Linked DNA regions of Bryobacter aggregatus MPL3. The protein of the gene in region 1 interacts with the protein of each later gene in a pairwise test. Links are inferred from orthologs where the notes say so. Each region holds a gene or a part of one and is shown in the gene's direction. Other genes may lie near its edges. The genes, in order: rho and hfq.

The links.
Region 2: the proteins of rho (region 1) and hfq interact in binary tests that used the Escherichia coli proteins (3 or more experiments, as listed by UniProt). The link is inferred for Bryobacter aggregatus MPL3 from one-to-one orthologs.

What each region holds. Positions count from the first base shown.
Region 1 is NZ_JNIF01000003.1:1,264,905-1,273,185, reverse strand. The notes cover bases 2,447-5,422. They hold rho (transcription termination factor Rho), read left to right. Parts: upstream 2,447-3,229; coding sequence 3,230-4,615; downstream 4,616-5,422. Other genes in these bases: M017_RS0106185 (hypothetical protein), read left to right, coding at 4,744-5,422; yihA (ribosome biogenesis GTP-binding protein YihA/YsxC), read left to right, coding at 2,691-3,260; lon (endopeptidase La), read left to right, coding at 2,447-2,576. Also shown: more of lon, read left to right, coding at 72-2,446; more of M017_RS0106185, read left to right, coding at 5,423-5,529; M017_RS0106180 (hypothetical protein), read left to right, coding at 5,530-7,641; M017_RS0106175 (methyltransferase domain-containing protein), read left to right, coding at 7,854-8,281. UniProt on the Escherichia coli protein: Facilitates transcription termination by a mechanism that involves Rho binding to the nascent RNA, activation of Rho's RNA-dependent ATPase activity, and release of the mRNA from the DNA template.
Region 2 is NZ_JNIF01000003.1:3,332,311-3,340,548, forward strand. Bases 3,185-6,117 are described here. They hold hfq (RNA chaperone Hfq), read left to right. Parts: upstream 3,185-4,473; coding sequence 4,474-4,761; downstream 4,762-6,117. Other genes in these bases: polX (DNA polymerase/3'-5' exonuclease PolX), read right to left, coding at 3,185-3,484; M017_RS0115500 (cation diffusion facilitator family transporter), read right to left, coding at 3,484-4,371; hflX (GTPase HflX), read left to right, coding at 4,762-6,051; pgsA (CDP-diacylglycerol--glycerol-3-phosphate 3-phosphatidyltransferase), read left to right, coding at 6,067-6,117. Outside these bases: rdgB (RdgB/HAM1 family non-canonical purine NTP pyrophosphatase), read left to right, coding at 1-419; M017_RS0115485 (NUDIX hydrolase), read right to left, coding at 373-903; M017_RS0115490 (hypothetical protein), read left to right, coding at 933-1,730; more of polX, read right to left, coding at 1,739-3,184; more of pgsA, read left to right, coding at 6,118-6,720; M017_RS0115520 (helix-turn-helix domain-containing protein), read right to left, coding at 6,670-7,701; M017_RS0115525 (glycosyltransferase family 2 protein), read left to right, coding at 7,643-8,238. UniProt on the Escherichia coli protein: RNA chaperone that binds small regulatory RNA (sRNAs) and mRNAs to facilitate mRNA translational regulation in response to envelope stress, environmental stress and changes in metabolite concentrations.

The sequences.
Region 1 (8,281 bases):
AACTAACCGAAGGTGTAGGGCCTGGTAGGGAATCTTCCCGCCAGGTTTTGCGTCTTTAGAAACAGGGAACTATGTTGGCATCAAAAGAGAGAACAGACACAAAACGGCTGCCCATGATGCCGATTCGAGACGTGGTCATCTTCCCGCATATGATGACTCCGTTCGTAGTCGGCAGGGAATCGAGTGTTCGCGCGCTTGAAGAAGCCAACGCGACAGGAAAGCAAATCTTCCTGGCCACGCAGCATGACGCTTCGATTGACGAGCCGCGGCCGGACGAGATCTTCACAGTAGGTACGGTGGCGAACATCGTGCAGAGCCTCAAGCAGCCGGATGGCAACATCAAGGTGCTGGTAGAAGGCGTGGAACGGGGGAAAGTCATCAGTGTCAGCGACGAAGATGGCTTCTTCCGCGCGGTGGTGAAGACTTCGGCATTCCGCATCGAAGGCGGACCGCAGCTTGATGCTCTGGTGAGTCGCGTGACGACTCAGTTTGAGCAATACGTCAAGCTCAGCCAAAACCTCAACTACGAAACGATGGTGGCCGCGATTCGTCCGGACGATCCGGGCAAGCTCGCCGATACGGTGGGCGCGAATCTGCAGTTGACGATCGAGGAGAAGCAGGAACTGCTCGAAATCTTCGATCCGATCGACCGGCTGACCCGCGTTGCCGAAATGCTCGATATCGAAATCGAGAAGTTGCAGGTGGACCGCACGATCCAGGGGCGCGTGAAGCGCCAGATGGAGCGGGCGCAAAAAGAGTACTACCTCAACGAGAAGATCAAGGCGATTCAGAAGGAACTGGGCCGCGGCGAGAAGAGCGAATACGACGAGCTGAAGAAGAAGATCGAAACTGCGGGCATGCCCAAGGACGCCTTTGAGAAGGCGATGAGCGAACTGCGCCGTTTGGAAAATATGCCGCCGATGTCGGCCGAGTCGACCGTCAGCCGCAACTACCTCGATTGGCTGCTTGCCGTGCCGTGGAAGAAAGCCTCGAAGGAAATTCGCGATCTGAATTTCGCGAAGGACATTCTCGAGAGCGATCATTACGGCCTCGACAAGATCAAGGAACGCATTCTGGAGTTCCTCGCCGTCCGCCGCTTGGTTGAAAAGCCGAAGGGCTCGATCCTTTGCTTTGTCGGACCTCCCGGCGTGGGTAAGACCTCGCTCGGCATGTCCATCGCCAAGGCGACGGGCCGCGAGTTTGTGCGTCTGTCCCTTGGTGGCGTCCGTGACGAAGCCGAGATCCGTGGCCACCGCCGCACCTACATCGGTGCGCTGCCGGGCCAGCTGATTCAGATGATGAAGAAGGCTGGAACAAAGAATCCGGTGATCATGCTCGATGAGATCGACAAGATGTCGATGGACTTCCGGGGCGACCCATCCGCGGCGTTGCTCGAAGTTCTCGACCCGGCGCAGAACACTTCGTTCCAGGATCACTATCTCGACGTCGAGTACGATCTGTCGAACGTGCTGTTTATCGCCACGGCGAACGTGCTGCACACGATTCCTGGCCCGCTGCAGGATCGTATGGAAGTGATCCGCTTGTCCGGTTACACCGAGCTTGAGAAGCTCGAGATCGCCAAGCGCTTCCTGGTGCCGAAACAGCTGGAAGGCAATGGTCTCAAAACCGACCAGATCGAGTTTGAAGACAGCGGCTTGCTCGCCCTGATCAACGGTTACACGCGGGAAGCGGGTGTCCGCAATCTCGAGCGCGAAGTCGGCAACGTCTTCCGCAAGGTGGCCCGTTCGCTGGTGATGTCCATGCCGATGGATACTCCGGCCGAAGAAGAGAAGCCGGTGAAGAAGTCGAAATCGAAGAAGAAGGCAGAGATCGTCGACATTGCTTCGAAGGAAGCAGTGCCGGCCGAGGCAAGGCCCGAATTCAAGAAGGCGACGGTCACCGCCGAGAATGTGCACGAGTTCCTGGGACCGGAGAAATACCGGGACACGGTGACCGAGCGCAAGAACGAGATCGGCTCAACGACAGGCTTGGCTTGGACGGAAGTGGGCGGTTCAATTCTGACCACGGAAGTCTCAATCCTCGAGGGTCGCGGCAAGCTGACGACGACGGGCAAGCTGGGCGATGTGATGCAGGAATCGGCGCAGGCGGCCATGAGCTATGTGCGCAGCCGCGCACACCAACTCGGTCTGCCGCGGGACTTCTACCGGCACATCGACATCCACGTGCACGTTCCGGAGGGAGCAATCCCGAAGGATGGTCCGTCGGCTGGCATCACGCTCGCTACCTCGATTTCGAGTGCGCTGGCGAAGATTCCGGTGCGTGGCGACGTCGCGATGACCGGCGAGATCACACTGCGCGGCAAGGTATTGCCGATCGGTGGGTTGAAAGAGAAGTTGCTGGCGGCGCATCGCTTCGGCATCACGGAAGCGATTCTGCCTAAGGACAATGAGAAGGATCTTGTCGATATCCCGGATATCGTCAAGAAGAACATGAAGCTGCACTTTGTCGCCCACATGGATGAAGTGCTGAAGCTGGCACTTGAAAGTGAGCCGGTGGGCATTCCGCCGCACACGATCGAGTACTCGGCTAAGCCAGTGGAAGATATCCGCCACTAAGCTTCATGCAACAGATGAGAGTGGGTCCAGAAATCTGGACCCACGAAAATTCAAAATTTGAGCTAGAATGGAGGGCGTTGGTTCAGACGCCCTCTTTTTTCTATTGGAGACGGGATGTTTGATGTTGAATTCCTAGCCAGCGCAGCAAACCCACAACAATTTCCCCCTGAAACTTTTCCTGAGTACGCATTCCTAGGCCGGAGTAATGTGGGGAAGTCATCATTGCTGAATCGTCTGGCCGGCAAGAAAAAGTTGGCCTTTGTCAGCTCTACGCCGGGAAGGACACAGACCATCAATTTTTTTCGGGTGGGCAGCAGACTTTGTCTTGTCGATCTACCTGGATATGGATACGCGAGAGTTCCGAAATCAGAATCGGCACATTGGAAAGAGCTTGCAGATGCGTATCTGCTTCGACGCCAAACACTCGAATTATCGCTGCTCCTCATCGACTCGCGACGCGGGTGGATGGAACCTGACCGAGCACTTCGGGAATATCTCGAATACCACCAGCGACCATACCTGGTTGTGGCGACCAAGATCGACAAGCTCAACCGGAAGGAAGAAGAAAAGGGCATGAGAGAAATGCGGGCGGAAGTGCCCGGCAGAGAAGTCATGCCGTTCTCGGCCTTAAGTGGCCGCGGAGTGAGGGAAATTTGGCAAACGATAACGAAAACAAAGAGCTAGCGGCCAATTCGCCGCAAGAGACGGCCCCCGAGGCAAACGGAGCAAATGCTGCCGCTGAGAATGCGGGCAAGAACCGCCGTCGCGAAGTCAAAGAGCAGGCGCCGAACCTGAATCTCGTTGAGCTGAAGGATATGAGTATCCAGAAGCTGAACGTGATTGCCAAGGATTTCGGTCTGGTCCAGACGGCCGGGCTCCGGAAACAGGAATTGATTTTCAAGATCCTGCAGAGCCAGGCGGAAAAGAGCGGGTTGATCTTCTCGGAAGGCGTGCTGGAGTGTTTGCCGGATGGCTTCGGGTTCCTGCGGGCTCCCGAATACAACTACCTTCCCGGTCCCGATGACGTTTATGTCTCACCGTCGCAGATCCGCCGTTTCGACCTGCGTACCGGCGACACGATCTCCGGCCAGATCCGTCCTCCGAAGGAAGGCGAACGCTACTTTGCCCTGATCAAGGTGGACGCGATTAACTATGAGGCGCCGGAGGAGACCCGCAACAAGATCTTCTTTGACAACCTCACGCCGCTCTATCCGCAGGAACGCCTGAAGCTGGAGACGACGAAGGAAAACTATTCCGGCCGGGTGATGGACATGCTGACCCCGATCGGCAAGGGCCAGCGCGGTTTGATTGTCGCCCCACCCCGCACTGGTAAGACGATGATGTTGCAGTCGATTGCCAACTCGATTACGACCAATCATCCGGAAGTGAATCTCATCGTGTTGCTGATCGATGAGCGTCCGGAAGAAGTCACCGACATGCAGCGCAGCGTCAAGGGCGAAGTGATCAGCTCGACCTTCGATGAACCGGCCGCCCGCCACGTGCAAGTGGCTGAAATGGTGATCGAGAAGGCCAAGCGCCTGGTCGAACACAAGCGCGACGTGGTGATTCTGCTCGATTCGATTACGCGTCTCGCGCGCGCCTACAACACCGTGGTGCCGCCTTCGGGCAAGGTGCTGTCAGGCGGTGTGGATTCCAACGCGCTGCAACGTCCGAAACGCTTCTTCGGTGCGGCCCGCAACATCGAAGAGGGTGGCAGCCTGACGATTGTCGCCACCGCTCTGATCGATACCGGCAGCCGCATGGACGACGTGATTTTCGAAGAATTCAAGGGAACGGGTAACAACGAAATCCACCTCGACCGCAAGCTGGTCGACAAGCGTGTCTTCCCGGCGATCGACATCAACAAGAGCGGCACCCGTAAGGATGAACTGCTGTTGCCGAAGGATGAGCTGAACCGGATCTGGGTGCTGCGCCGCGTGCTCGCGCCGCTCTCGCCTACCGAAAGTGTCGAATTGCTGCTCGATCGTCTGTCGAAGGCGCGGAGTAACTCGGAATTCCTTTCCAGTATGAACGGCTAAAACGAAGCCAATTTCAAAGAAGATCCCGCCAGGCGCTGTCGCGTTTGGCGGGATTCTTTGTTTCTAGCCCAGGCTCGCTACGGTTATCGGACTAAGCAGCCGATGGGAATGCCAGAGAGACCTTGCAGATGAATCGTGTTTATGGGTGGTTGCCATTCGTTTCCGTCATGGCTGGATGCGCCGCGCCCGGTTATCACATCGACTCGATCGAGAGTCAGGTGAAGTATTTCAAGTTGGATATGCGTGCATCGAAATATTCGGGGCCCTTCATCTTTCAGGGGCTGATCAGTCCATCCCCACTGGTAGCTGAATTTGACACTTTCGATGATGGGAAAAACAGAAATCACTTCTATGCGCAACAGGTAGCGGACGGTTGGCGAATCTTGCCTAAAAGAGAAGATGAACCTGCAGAGTTCAGTTCTCCACCGCCGATGCGAATGGATAATATTGCCTATCCTCGTTGCGTCAATTCTTTCATTCCGGCTGCTCGAAGTGTCAACGGTCAGTTTCATTGGAGAGGGAAAATCTTCACCGCTGCGCTCCCCGATAGCTACTGGTATACCTGTGAGGGCTTAATTGACCAAGCGTCACGCTTTACATATCTCATCTATGTCTTCAGTAGCAAGCTGGATCCTGTTGGCCCAAGGGTGGGCCCCTTCCGCAATGAAGATGGCGCTTTACACCTTGAAATATTCGATCCTCAGTCGGAAGCACGTATTTTTCATTTGGCCGGATTTGGCCGGCCGATTCGGCTCAGCATCACTCAAGTGGGAAGCTATATTCCATTTCTGAGTCCGTATGCTCGTTTCAACTACCTTTTGTGGCAACCGAATATTTCGGAAGTCATCATGATCGATGTCGGTGGCCTATCAAAAGACTCAGGCAACGAGTCAGGAAGATCGCAGGGAAGATAGATGAAAGCTCTCAAAAGCACGCGATTACTCATGAGCATGGCTCTAACTCTGATGTTGTTGTCCGGACAGGATAAAGAAATTCCGCTCGATTCCGGGAATCTTGGTGTCATGAAAGTGAGACCCATGACCTTTACCCGGACTGTGATTCATCCCAAGGGCGGCGCTATCCTCATATTGAAGTCGCCCTCTGTCGTCGAAGTGGCGATCTTGAGTCCTTCGAATCAGAGAATCATTGCGTCCAACGCTTCTTCGTTTGGATTCCAATTTGAGTCCCAATATTCAGATGGCACTACTGGTTTGCCTCAACTGGGAGTCGGCTATGCGACTGCCGTACAGTTTCCAAGCGTGATTGCTAAAGGAAATTGGCGCCTGGAACTAACATCGAATCTCAATGATCCTTTTGACGCCCAATATGTCATCGTCGATGACGATACCGTCCGCTTTCAGATTTTCACCAAGGATGACGGATTTCAGGAAGATCGGGAGGCTGTATTGTCTGCAGCACTCTTTGACGGGAATACACCTCTACCCGGGGCGGCAATTTCTGTGACGATGGAATGTCGGCACGATGTTGCCTCGCTGGTTGAGTTAGTAGATTGGGTAGCGCTGGGGAGTACGGTTGAAGGTGACGTGCGAATTGTTCGATCCCAGCTCAGGTTGAAGAGTAATGCTGTTGGCAACCTCAATGACTTGATGTTTTTCATCGAGCCGGACACGATCGCCCATACGGCGAGTCCTTCCATGCTACCGGTTGGGCAGCTCACACCTGGCCAAGTGTGGACTTCTCCCGAAATTGTGATCCGTCAACCCCGCGGCCCCTTTGATCCTTATTTCCTCACTCGGGCGGAAGCGCGTGGTACGAAAAGTACTTTCAGTTTGTTGGATTCTGGTGACAAGGATTCTGACTGGGAAGTGGGGGATGGAATCTACGGCGCAAAGGTGACGATTTCCAATGCTGGGAACTGCGATTTCACGGCAAATGCCAGTGGTACTTGGAGTAGTGTTGCCTACGAGCGGTCGGCGTTTGCGAGTCTACCTGTTACCCGTTGGTTGGGAAGAATTGGTGGAGTCCAAGACTATTCTGTCGATTCCGACAGTGACGGTAAGCCGGAGGTTGTCGGTTTGTCCGTAGCGCTGAGCGTCCGTAAGGCAGGTCGGTACAAGCTCAGCGGGCGATTGCAGAAGGGAACGAAGTATCTTGAGCTAGCAACTTCAGAATTCCTAACGCCCGGCTCTCATACGATGATCCTGCAAGCGAATGCTGAAGCTCTGCGCCTGGCGGTCGGAGAAAGCGGTCCATTCCAAAGAAGTGGTCTAATCCTCACGATCGATGCCGATTCAGGAATCAAGGAGTTTGTAGATCGTAAAGACGTCGCAGGGCAAACAGTAGCGTGGCAATTGGGAGGTGCACAAATTAGCGTTGTACTCGCTGGAACTCCCACTTTAACTGCTTCTCCAATCCCAATTCCTCCCTCTGGCTATAAGGAGCTGTCCTTCGCCATTCCCATCCAAGTGCTCCGGCCAGGAACCTGTACATGGGAGGTGCAAGTCGTGACTCAGTCCGGATCTTTTGCATATACGGTAAATGAATTCTTTGAGGCCGCGGGAGCTATGCCATTTTCCTATACGCTAAGGGGATCTGTGCCAGGTTGGAAGATTCGTCGAGACCAAGCCGGTGGACACTTCAAAATTGAGCACGCGAGCGTCAATTGCGGTGGGCCGCTAGAGAGATGGTACGGTGAATCTTTGGCGAGTTCGGACTCCTACCGCTCGGCGGATTTTGAGAATCCAATTCCATCTTTCGATCTGAGTTTTGAGGAGTTTGATCGCCCTTCGCTTAACTTGACAGCTGACTTGTCGCCGACGAAGCCGTTTTTCTTCAATGTGAACGCTATAGCGGGTTTCGACAGCAACCTCTCATGTACAGCCGCCCCGACATACGCAGGCATCGCTTTGAGTTTCGATCGGATGCCCTCCCGAGAGGTGGATTGGCCAATTAAGGTTGTTGTGAGCGTGACACCGGATGCCATCGCGGGGCCGAGTCCCATTACCATCTCCTGCCTGGGGCGTGGCGTGACGAAAACAGCACTTCTGGATCTATCAATTTTTTGAGATCTGATGACGGGAATCGAGTAGAAGCCACTAGCCCCAGGTAAGCTGCATGGACGACGTGATTTTCGAAGAGTTCAAGGGAACGGGTAACCACGAAATCCACCTCGACGTCTGTCGAAGGCGCGGAGTAACTCGGACTTCCTTTCGAGCATGAACGGCTAAGATTTTTGATTTCAGAACGAGTGATATGACATAAGGGGGGAGATTTCTGAATGAGTCTGGCGCAGAGCGAAGAGTTTCGAGCGAAGGTGCGTGATTGGGTTGCCTCCATCGATCAGCAAACAAATTATCATAGCCTGGAGTTGCCCGATGGGGTCATTGTCCCTGGGGTGATTCCGATCGATGCGCTGCAGCAGCGGCTGCGCGACCTGGAAGTGCCGGGACAGCTCCAAGGGCTTCGGGTTTTAGACATCGGTGCGGCATCGGGTTGGAATAGTTTCGAGTTAGAGAAGCGTGGGGCAGAAGTTGTCGCAATCGACTGTGTGGAGTATCGCGAATTCAGCTCCATGATTGCGGTTTTAGATTCCAGCGTTGATTACAGAATTGTCGATGTCGATGAAATGTCTTCCCAGATCTTGGGAACCTTCGATGTTGTCCTCTTTCTCGGCGTGCTATACCACCTGCGTCATCCACTCCTTGC
Region 2 (8,238 bases), 2.1 Mb from region 1 along the record:
CTCACGTCGATGGCTGGCTGATCGCCGAAGATTCCGGTCTTGAAATCGATGTGCTGGGTGGCGCTCCCGGCGTCCATTCGGCACGTTGGGCGGGCGATGATGAGGCGAACAACCAGAAGTTGGTCCGCGAGATGGCCGGGCAACCCCTACGGACGGCCCGCTACGTCTGTGTCATTGCGCTGGTGCACGGCACTACGGTGCTGGGGACTTTCCGGGGCACTGTCGAAGGCGAAATCCTCGACGCCCCTCGCGGGGAAGGTGGATTCGGCTATGATCCGTACTTTCTCTACCCGCCCTTTGGTCAGACTTTTGCCGAGATCCCGAAGGAACGAAAGTCGGAAGTGAGCCATCGCGGCGCCGCAATCCGCTTGCTTAGCGCTTGGTTGCGTGAAAACGCTTCCAGGCCAGATACCCGATGAGCGTCTTGCCATCCTCAATCTTGAGTGTGCGGATGAGCTCATCCATTTCCTTCGAGCTGAACCATTTGGCTTCGATCCGCTCATCCTCCATCGGAGTGGCGACGCCGGCCTTGAGATCGGTGGCCAGATAGAGATTCATCTTCTCGGCTAGAAACCCGGGGCTCGCGTAATAGGACGCGAGCTTTGTCCACGATTTCGCTTTATACCCCGTCTCCTCCATCAACTCGCGTTTGGCCGCCTGTAACGCGTTCTCTCCGGCATCAATCTTACCCGCAGGGAGTTCCCAAAGGCTTTTGCCTGCGGGGAGACGAAACTGACGTACTAGTAGAACCCGCTTCTTCCCGTCGACCACGAGGATGACTGCAGAACCGGGATGGTGCACAATTGCCCGTTTGATTTCGAAACCGTCTGGGTCCTTGGCAACGTCTTCTGTCACATTGAAGAGGCTACAGTGATATTTCTCTTCTGAAGAGACTAATTTCATATATTTAGGATGCCCGATAGAGGAAGAACATGCGACGACTCATTTGGTTGATCTGCGTTAGCTGCCTCTGGGGAGAGGATGAGCTGGAAAGCAACCGCGAACGCATTCGCGTGTCGCTGACCAAGCTGTTGCATCGCGAGAAAACCAAGGCCGATCTTCTCTACGTTCGCCGTTTGGAAAAGAGAGAGCTGGGCCCGAATGGCGAAGTGAAATCGAGCACGGTGAATGTAACGCGCCGGGACCCGTGGGAAGAACAAGTTGTCGTGCGGCTCTTGAGCAAAGACGACAAGCCTCTGCCACCGGAGGAAGTCCAGAAACAGGAAGAACGGCTCCGCAAGCTGGTGGCGGAATATCGTAAGAATCCACCCGAGTCGAAGATGGAAGAAGCCGCATGGTTGACGGAGATGCCGGATGCTCTCGATTTCCAGTGTGTGGGCACGGAGCAACACAAAGGCCGCAAAACCGACATCTATGCCTTCACCCCGAAGGCGGGTTACAAGGCCAAGCATGCACGGGCAAGAGCTTTTGAAAAGATCAACGGCAAGGTTTGGATCGACGATCTGGACAATGAAGTCACCCGGCTTGAGGTCTTTGTCTTCGATACGATCAACATCGGATTTGGCATGCTCGGCAAGGTGGAAAAGGGCACCAACTACGAGATGAGCCGCAAGAAATGGGATGCTGGCCTCTGGTATGAAGAGTGGCAGCGGGTTCGTTTCGACGTCCGGGTGATGATGGTCAAGACGATCCGCCAGGAGATTGAAACCAGATGGTCGAATCTCAAAGTGCGGCCCCCTGTCAAAGCGCTCGGAGGTGGCGGCCTCTAGCGTTGATCCTAGGCTAGCCTGGCCGCCCGGGCTTGGCGAATAGTCTTCTCAAAGTCGGCCCGGGCTTGCGTATTGATGACGTCTGCTTTCTCCAGCCAACCCCGGCGCGCCATCTGTACGCCATACTTCATGTTCTGGAAGCTCCGGACGTGATGCGCATCGGTTGAGATGGTGAAGCGGCAGCCGCGCGATTTCGCCGCACGGATCAGCGCTGCATGCAGATCGAGGCGCTCCGGGCTGGCGTTGATTTCGAGGTAAACGCCCTTCTCGGCCGCCTTGGCCGCCACCTTCTCAAAGGCATAGTGATAGGCATCGCGATGCAGCAGCACGCGCCCGGTCGGGTGGCCAATTGTATGGATGTAGGGGTTCTCGAGCGCCGCCAGCAGCCGGTCTGTCATCGCCTGTTCATCGAGATTCATGTGGCTATGAACACTGGCGACGACGAAGTCGAGTGCGGCGAGCGCCTCGTTCTCGAGGTCCATCTTGCCGTTTTTCAAGATGTCGCACTCCAGACCTGAAAATACCTTGAGTCCGAACTCTTCAATCTCAATGCCGCGCACCATCCGCGCAAAATCGATCGCTCGCTTCTCATCGAGTCCGTTTGCCATCGCCAGGGCCTTCGAGTGGTCTGTGATGACGATGTACTCGTGCCCGTAGGCCTTGGCTGCCTGGGCCATCTCCTCGAGCGTGCCGCGTCCGTCAGACTCGCGCGTGTGCATATGCAGGTCGCCACGGATGTCATGCACTTCGAGCAATACAGGTAACGTGTTCTTTTCGGCCGCCTCGATCTCGCCTGTGTTCTCTCGCAATTCCGGTGGAATGTAGGCGAGCCCCAGCGCCTGGTAGATCTCCGCTTCCGTTGCGCTCGCAATCACCTCTCCATTGCTCTCTCTCGACAGGGAATACTCATTGAGCGTGTAGCCCAAGCGAATCGCTCTCGTTCTGAGGTTAACGTTGTGCTCCTTGGAGCCGGTGAAGTACTGCATCGCCGCGCCGAAGCTCGACTCGGGCAGCGCCCGCACGTCCACCTGGATGCCTTCCACTCCGACTCGTGCCGAGGCCTTGTTTTCGCCCTTCGCCAGCAGCTCATCCACCTTGCCCCATCTGGCAAACACTTCCAGCGACTCGAGTGCATTCTCGCCTGCTACCAGGATGTCGACGTCGCCGATGGTTTCCTTGCCCCGCCGTACACTGCCCGCTGGGCTGATGCTGGTAATGCCGGGAATACTCGCAAAGAGATCCTTCACTTCATTTGCCGTCTCCGTGGCGAAGTCGATGAGGAAGCGCCCGGCGCTGCGCCGGTACTGCGCAATCGACTTGAGAATCTTCTCCTCGAGTTTTGCTCCCATGCGGGGAAGATCACGCAGCTTTTGTTCACGGCAAATGCGTTCGAGATCGTCGATGGTCGACACCCGGAACTGCTCGATCAGCACGGCAATACTCTTCGGCCCGAGCCCCTGAATTTTCAGCAATTCGAGGGAAGTCGGCGGGTACTTCTCCAGCATTTCGTCGCGGCGTTCAAAGCTGCCTCGGGCTGCGATCTCGGCGAGCACCGCGGCGATGCCTTTTCCAATGCCAGGAATGTCGGTTACCTTGCGTGTTGTGTCCGCCAGAATCGCGAGGACGGAATCGGGATACCCTTCAATCGCCTTTGCGGCATTGCGATAACTCCGGATCCGGAAGCCATCTTCTGCGGCGATCTCCATCAGGTCGGCGGTCTCATCAAGGAGCTTGGCGATGTGGATGTTGTCCATTAGTTTTTATTCTGCTCTGGAGCGGGTTCAATGTGAATCAGGACGTCGGCCACCCAGGGAATCGACTGCCGAATTGCGCTGCGGACTTTGCCGCTGATCGTGTGTGCGCTGTCCACGGTGATGTCCGGCTGCACCTCCAGATGCAGGTCGACGTGGTACTGCAAACCCGTCTTGCGGGCCCGGCACTTCTCGATGCCCAGAGCGCCGGGGACGCTGAGGGCGCAGGCGCGGATCTCGGCCAGCACTTCGGCGGATGGCATCGTATCGAGCAATTCCCAGCTCGAATCGCGCAGCACCTTAAAGCCGAGCACGATGACCAGCGCGGCGATGAGAATGCTCCCTACCGAATCGGCATGCGGGAAGCGTTGGGGCTGCCAATAGTTCAGCGCGACGGCGCAAATGGCGACCACACCCGACAACACGTCCAGCCAGTCGTTCGCCGCGTCGGCCTCGAGCGCAGCGGAAAGAAAGCGCCGCGCCGCCCGCATTTTCCAGCGGGCTAAAAACAGCTTCACTCCAATCGAGAAAAAGACGGTTACGAGCGCCAACGGACGGGGGATCGATTGCGGTTGCTGCAGATGCAGAATCGTTTGCCAGCCGAGAATGGCGCCGCTGGTAATGAGAAAGGCTCCGATCGCTTGCCCTGCCAGAATCTCCACCCGCCCATGGCCATAGGGGTGATTCTCGTCGGCGGGTTCTGCGGAGAATCGGAGTCCCAGCCAGAGGATCACCGACGCGACCACATCCCCGGCACTCTCAATGCCGTCCGCAATCACGGCGAGCGAATTTGCCCAATACCCGACGCTGATCTTGAGGGTGGCAAGACAGAGCCCGGCAACCACGCTGACGCGTGCAATCCGAAGTGCCAATGGGGTGTCTGGAGCCATGCCAAGTCCAGTTTAGCCGGGCAGCTTGGAGGGTATGCTGTTGTACAATCGTCCTTATTGGCTGAAACGTTGAACAGCGAAAAAAAAGATAGAGGCGACGAGATGGAAAAGCTGGCACAACAGCAAAATATACAAGAGGCTTTCCTCAATAACGCCCGCAAAGATAAGACTTACTTGACGATTTACCTGATGAGCGGGGTGAAGCTCTCAGGCCGGATCAAAAGCTTTGACAAATACTCTGTGGTGCTTGAGGCGAACAACCAGGAACAATTGATTTTCAAGCATGCGATTTCGACAGTAGTGGTGTCTAAGACTGGGCATTCTGTGCCTCATTCCAACACCAATGTGAGCAGTCCCCCGCCCATTCCGGTGGAATCAAACGGAAACTAATTGAGCGAGATTGTAATTCTTGCCGGCGCTCACTTGCGCAAGCAGAAAGATTCTTCGAATCCTCTGACGGAACTCTCCGTTGAGGAATCGTTGAATGAGCTGCATGCACTTGCCGAGAGCGCAGGGGCACAGGTGGCAGGCCGGCTCACACAAACACGGGAGCAGGCCGACCGCACCACTTTGATTGGCGCCGGTAAGGTGGCCGAGCTTCTGGCTTTTGCCGAAGGTGTGAATGCTCACACTGTCATTTTCGACGGCGAACTGACACCTACCCAACAAAGAAATCTAGAGCGCGAACTGGGGCGAAAAGTAGTAGATCGCACTCAGTTAATTCTCGACCTCTTTGCGGCGCGCGCCCGGACGCGCGAAGGCAAGTTACAGGTGGAGCTGGCGCAGCTCAATTACCTGATGCCGCGCCTTGCGGGCCGTGGTGTCATGATGACCCGGCAGGGCGGCGGGATCGGAACCCGCGGTCCAGGTGAGACGCAGCTCGAAAGCGATCGCCGCAAGATCAACGGGCGCATCAAGAACATCAAGCAGGATCTCTCGAAGGTCCGTAGCGGGCGCGGCATCCAACGCAAGCAGCGCCAGAGCGTGCCGCTTGAGACCGTGGCCCTGGTGGGCTACACGAACGCAGGCAAGAGCACTCTCTTCAATCGCCTGACGAACGCTGCTGTGCTGGCGGACGCGAAAATGTTTGCCACCCTCGACCCAACGGTTCGCCACATTGTTCTGCCTTCCAAACGGAAGATCCTGTTGAGCGACACCGTCGGCTTCATCCGCCGCCTGCCCACCACGCTGGTGGAATCCTTCCGCGCGACACTCGAAGAAGTGGTGGAAGCAAAGTTACTGCTGCATGTCGTTGATGCTTCGAGTCCGCACGCCACTTCTTATGTGGAGCACGTGCATCATGTGCTGAAAGAGATTGGTGCTGAAGGCACACGGCAGATCTTGGTGTTGAACAAAGCCGATCTGGTGAAGGATGCTTCTGAGCAAGTGGCGCAAGGGCGCCGCGTGTTGCAGGACGCCAACGCCGAGGTGATCGCCGTAAGTGCCTGGGATGGTTCTGGAATCGAAAAGCTGCTTGCCGCGATGGATCGCGAGATGCAGATGGACCCTGTCGAGTGGATGCGTTTGCGCATCCCAGCCAGCGAAGGTGGCCCTCTCCATCTCGTGCATGAACGTACCAAGGTTCTCTCCAAGCAGGAGGTTGACGAGTGGGTTGAGTTTGAAGTGGAAGTTCCAGCGAGCGTGCGCGGCCGCCTGGTCCAATTCGAATTGATATCCTGAGGGCAGTTTTCCCGCTTGAATCTGCCTAACCTATTAACGCTGGCCCGGATCTTCTTTGTGCCACTGGTGGTTGCTGCCCTGGTCCAGGAGCGCCGTGTCTATGTCGTCGACTTACCCGGCCTCAGCTTTGAGATGGGGAATGAGATGCTGGCGCTGGCGATCTTTCTCGTGGCGGCCCTCACCGATATGCTCGATGGCTATCTGGCACGCAAGTGGCGTCAGATCACCACCCTTGGCATGTTGCTTGATCCTATCGCGGATAAGCTACTCATTTCTGCCTCGCTCATCGCGTTGGTGGAGGTGAAAGCGGTTCCTGCCTGGATGGTGATTCTGATCATTGGCCGCGACTTTGCGATCAGTGGCTTGCGCAGCATTGCGCTCAGCGAGGGATATCTGATCCCGGCAAGCGATCTTGGAAAGTCGAAGATGGTGCTGCAGGTTGCTGGCGTGGGTCTTGCGATGGCGGGCCTTCGCTCCCCGGAATTCCACAATGCGGGGATCCTGGCCATGTGGGCTGCGGTCATCTTCACGATCGTCTCGGCCATCGACTATGCGCGCCAGTTCTGGCGGCAGATCGATATCAGCACAAAACGCCGGAGACGGCGTGAATTGCTGCTCTTAGAACGAACCCGGCGCAGAAGCACCCGGGGAACCGTTACCGGTGGTTGAAGACGGTTCTGCTGGCGGCGCCTTCGGCTTGAACTTCCAACCTTCGCTATTGATCAGCAGCGTCTTCACTTCGCCTTTGTTTCCGATATGCAGCAACTGGCCGTTGTAGATGACGTCCAGAGTGCCGGCATTCCCGATGATGATCTCAGCCATGCGGGCATTGATCGAGCGTTCCTGGCCTGCGTCGAGGGTGCCGCCAAAGGTCTTGGCTCCATCGGAAGTGATGCGAATCCAGGTAGTCTCCTTCGCGCGCAGGGTCAGGTTGAATTGTCCTTCCGCCGGTTTGGCCGTCACAGGCTGCTGGGGGGCCTGGGGCACTGGTTCTGGGGGCTTGGGAGCTTCCGTCTGCGCTGTCTGCACCACGGGCGGCGCAGCAGTCTTAGGCGCGGGCTGCTCGGCAACGGGAGCCGCACTCGCCGCTACTGTCGCCGTGCCTGTTGCTGCCGGGAAATTTCTCCAGGCGAAGTATCCTCCGCAGGCCACAATAATCACAGTGGCAAACGCGATCCAGGCTTTGGATAATCCGGGCTCCTGCGCATCCCGCATCGGTTTGTCCTTCAGCGATTCGCGCAATGCACTGATCTGTGGATCCCGTGCGACAGACAATGAGGTCGATGAGGAGGCGGCAATAGGTGCGGCAGCCTCAAAACTGGGGACGGAACTCACCAGCGAAATCATCTTCTCCGTCTCATCCGGATCCCAGCCGATGTACTTCGAATATTGGCGCACGAACGCGCGGTAGAAGAACTCTCCAGGTAAGGACGCCAAGTCGTCCGCCTCGATCGCTTCCAGGTATCGCTGGGCGATTCGAGTATCCTCGGCAATCTTCTGAATGCCGATCTTCTGCCGCTCCCGTTCTAAGCGCAGCTTCACGCCCAAGCTTTGCATGTGCTTTGCGGTGTCTTCCTTACCGCTATAATACATGAGTTTGTCGAGGACAAGTCTCCATCCCGCAGTGAGTGTGATTGTTGTTAACTTCAATCGCGTGAGCCTGTTACGCGATTGTCTTCAATCGCTCGCCAGACAGGAGGGGGTAAGCTGCGAGTGGATCGTGGTCGACAATGGCTCAAGCGATGGAAGCGCCGAGATGGTGGAGCAGGAATTTCCCGACGCGATCTTGATCCGCAACCGCGAAAATCTTGGTTTTTGCGCTGCCAATAATCAGGGAATTCAGGCGGCTCGCGCCGAGTTTGTCGCCTTACTCAACAACGATGCCGTCGCTGAGCCGCAATGGCTTTACGAACTGCTTGAGGAGACGCGCTTCTCCCCGATGGTGGGGATGGTGGCCTCGAAAATCCTGGTGGCGGGGCGCCCCGGTGTGATCGACAAGGTGGGGCATGGCATCTATTGGGATGGACAGAACCGGGGCCGTGGGAGTGGGCAGGTGGATTGCGGACAGTTTGATACACAGCGCGAGATCCTCTGGCCCGATGGTTGCGCGGCGCTGTACCGGAAGTCGATGTTGGACGAGATCGGCGCCTTTGACGAAGACTTCTTTGCCTATGCTGACGATGCAGA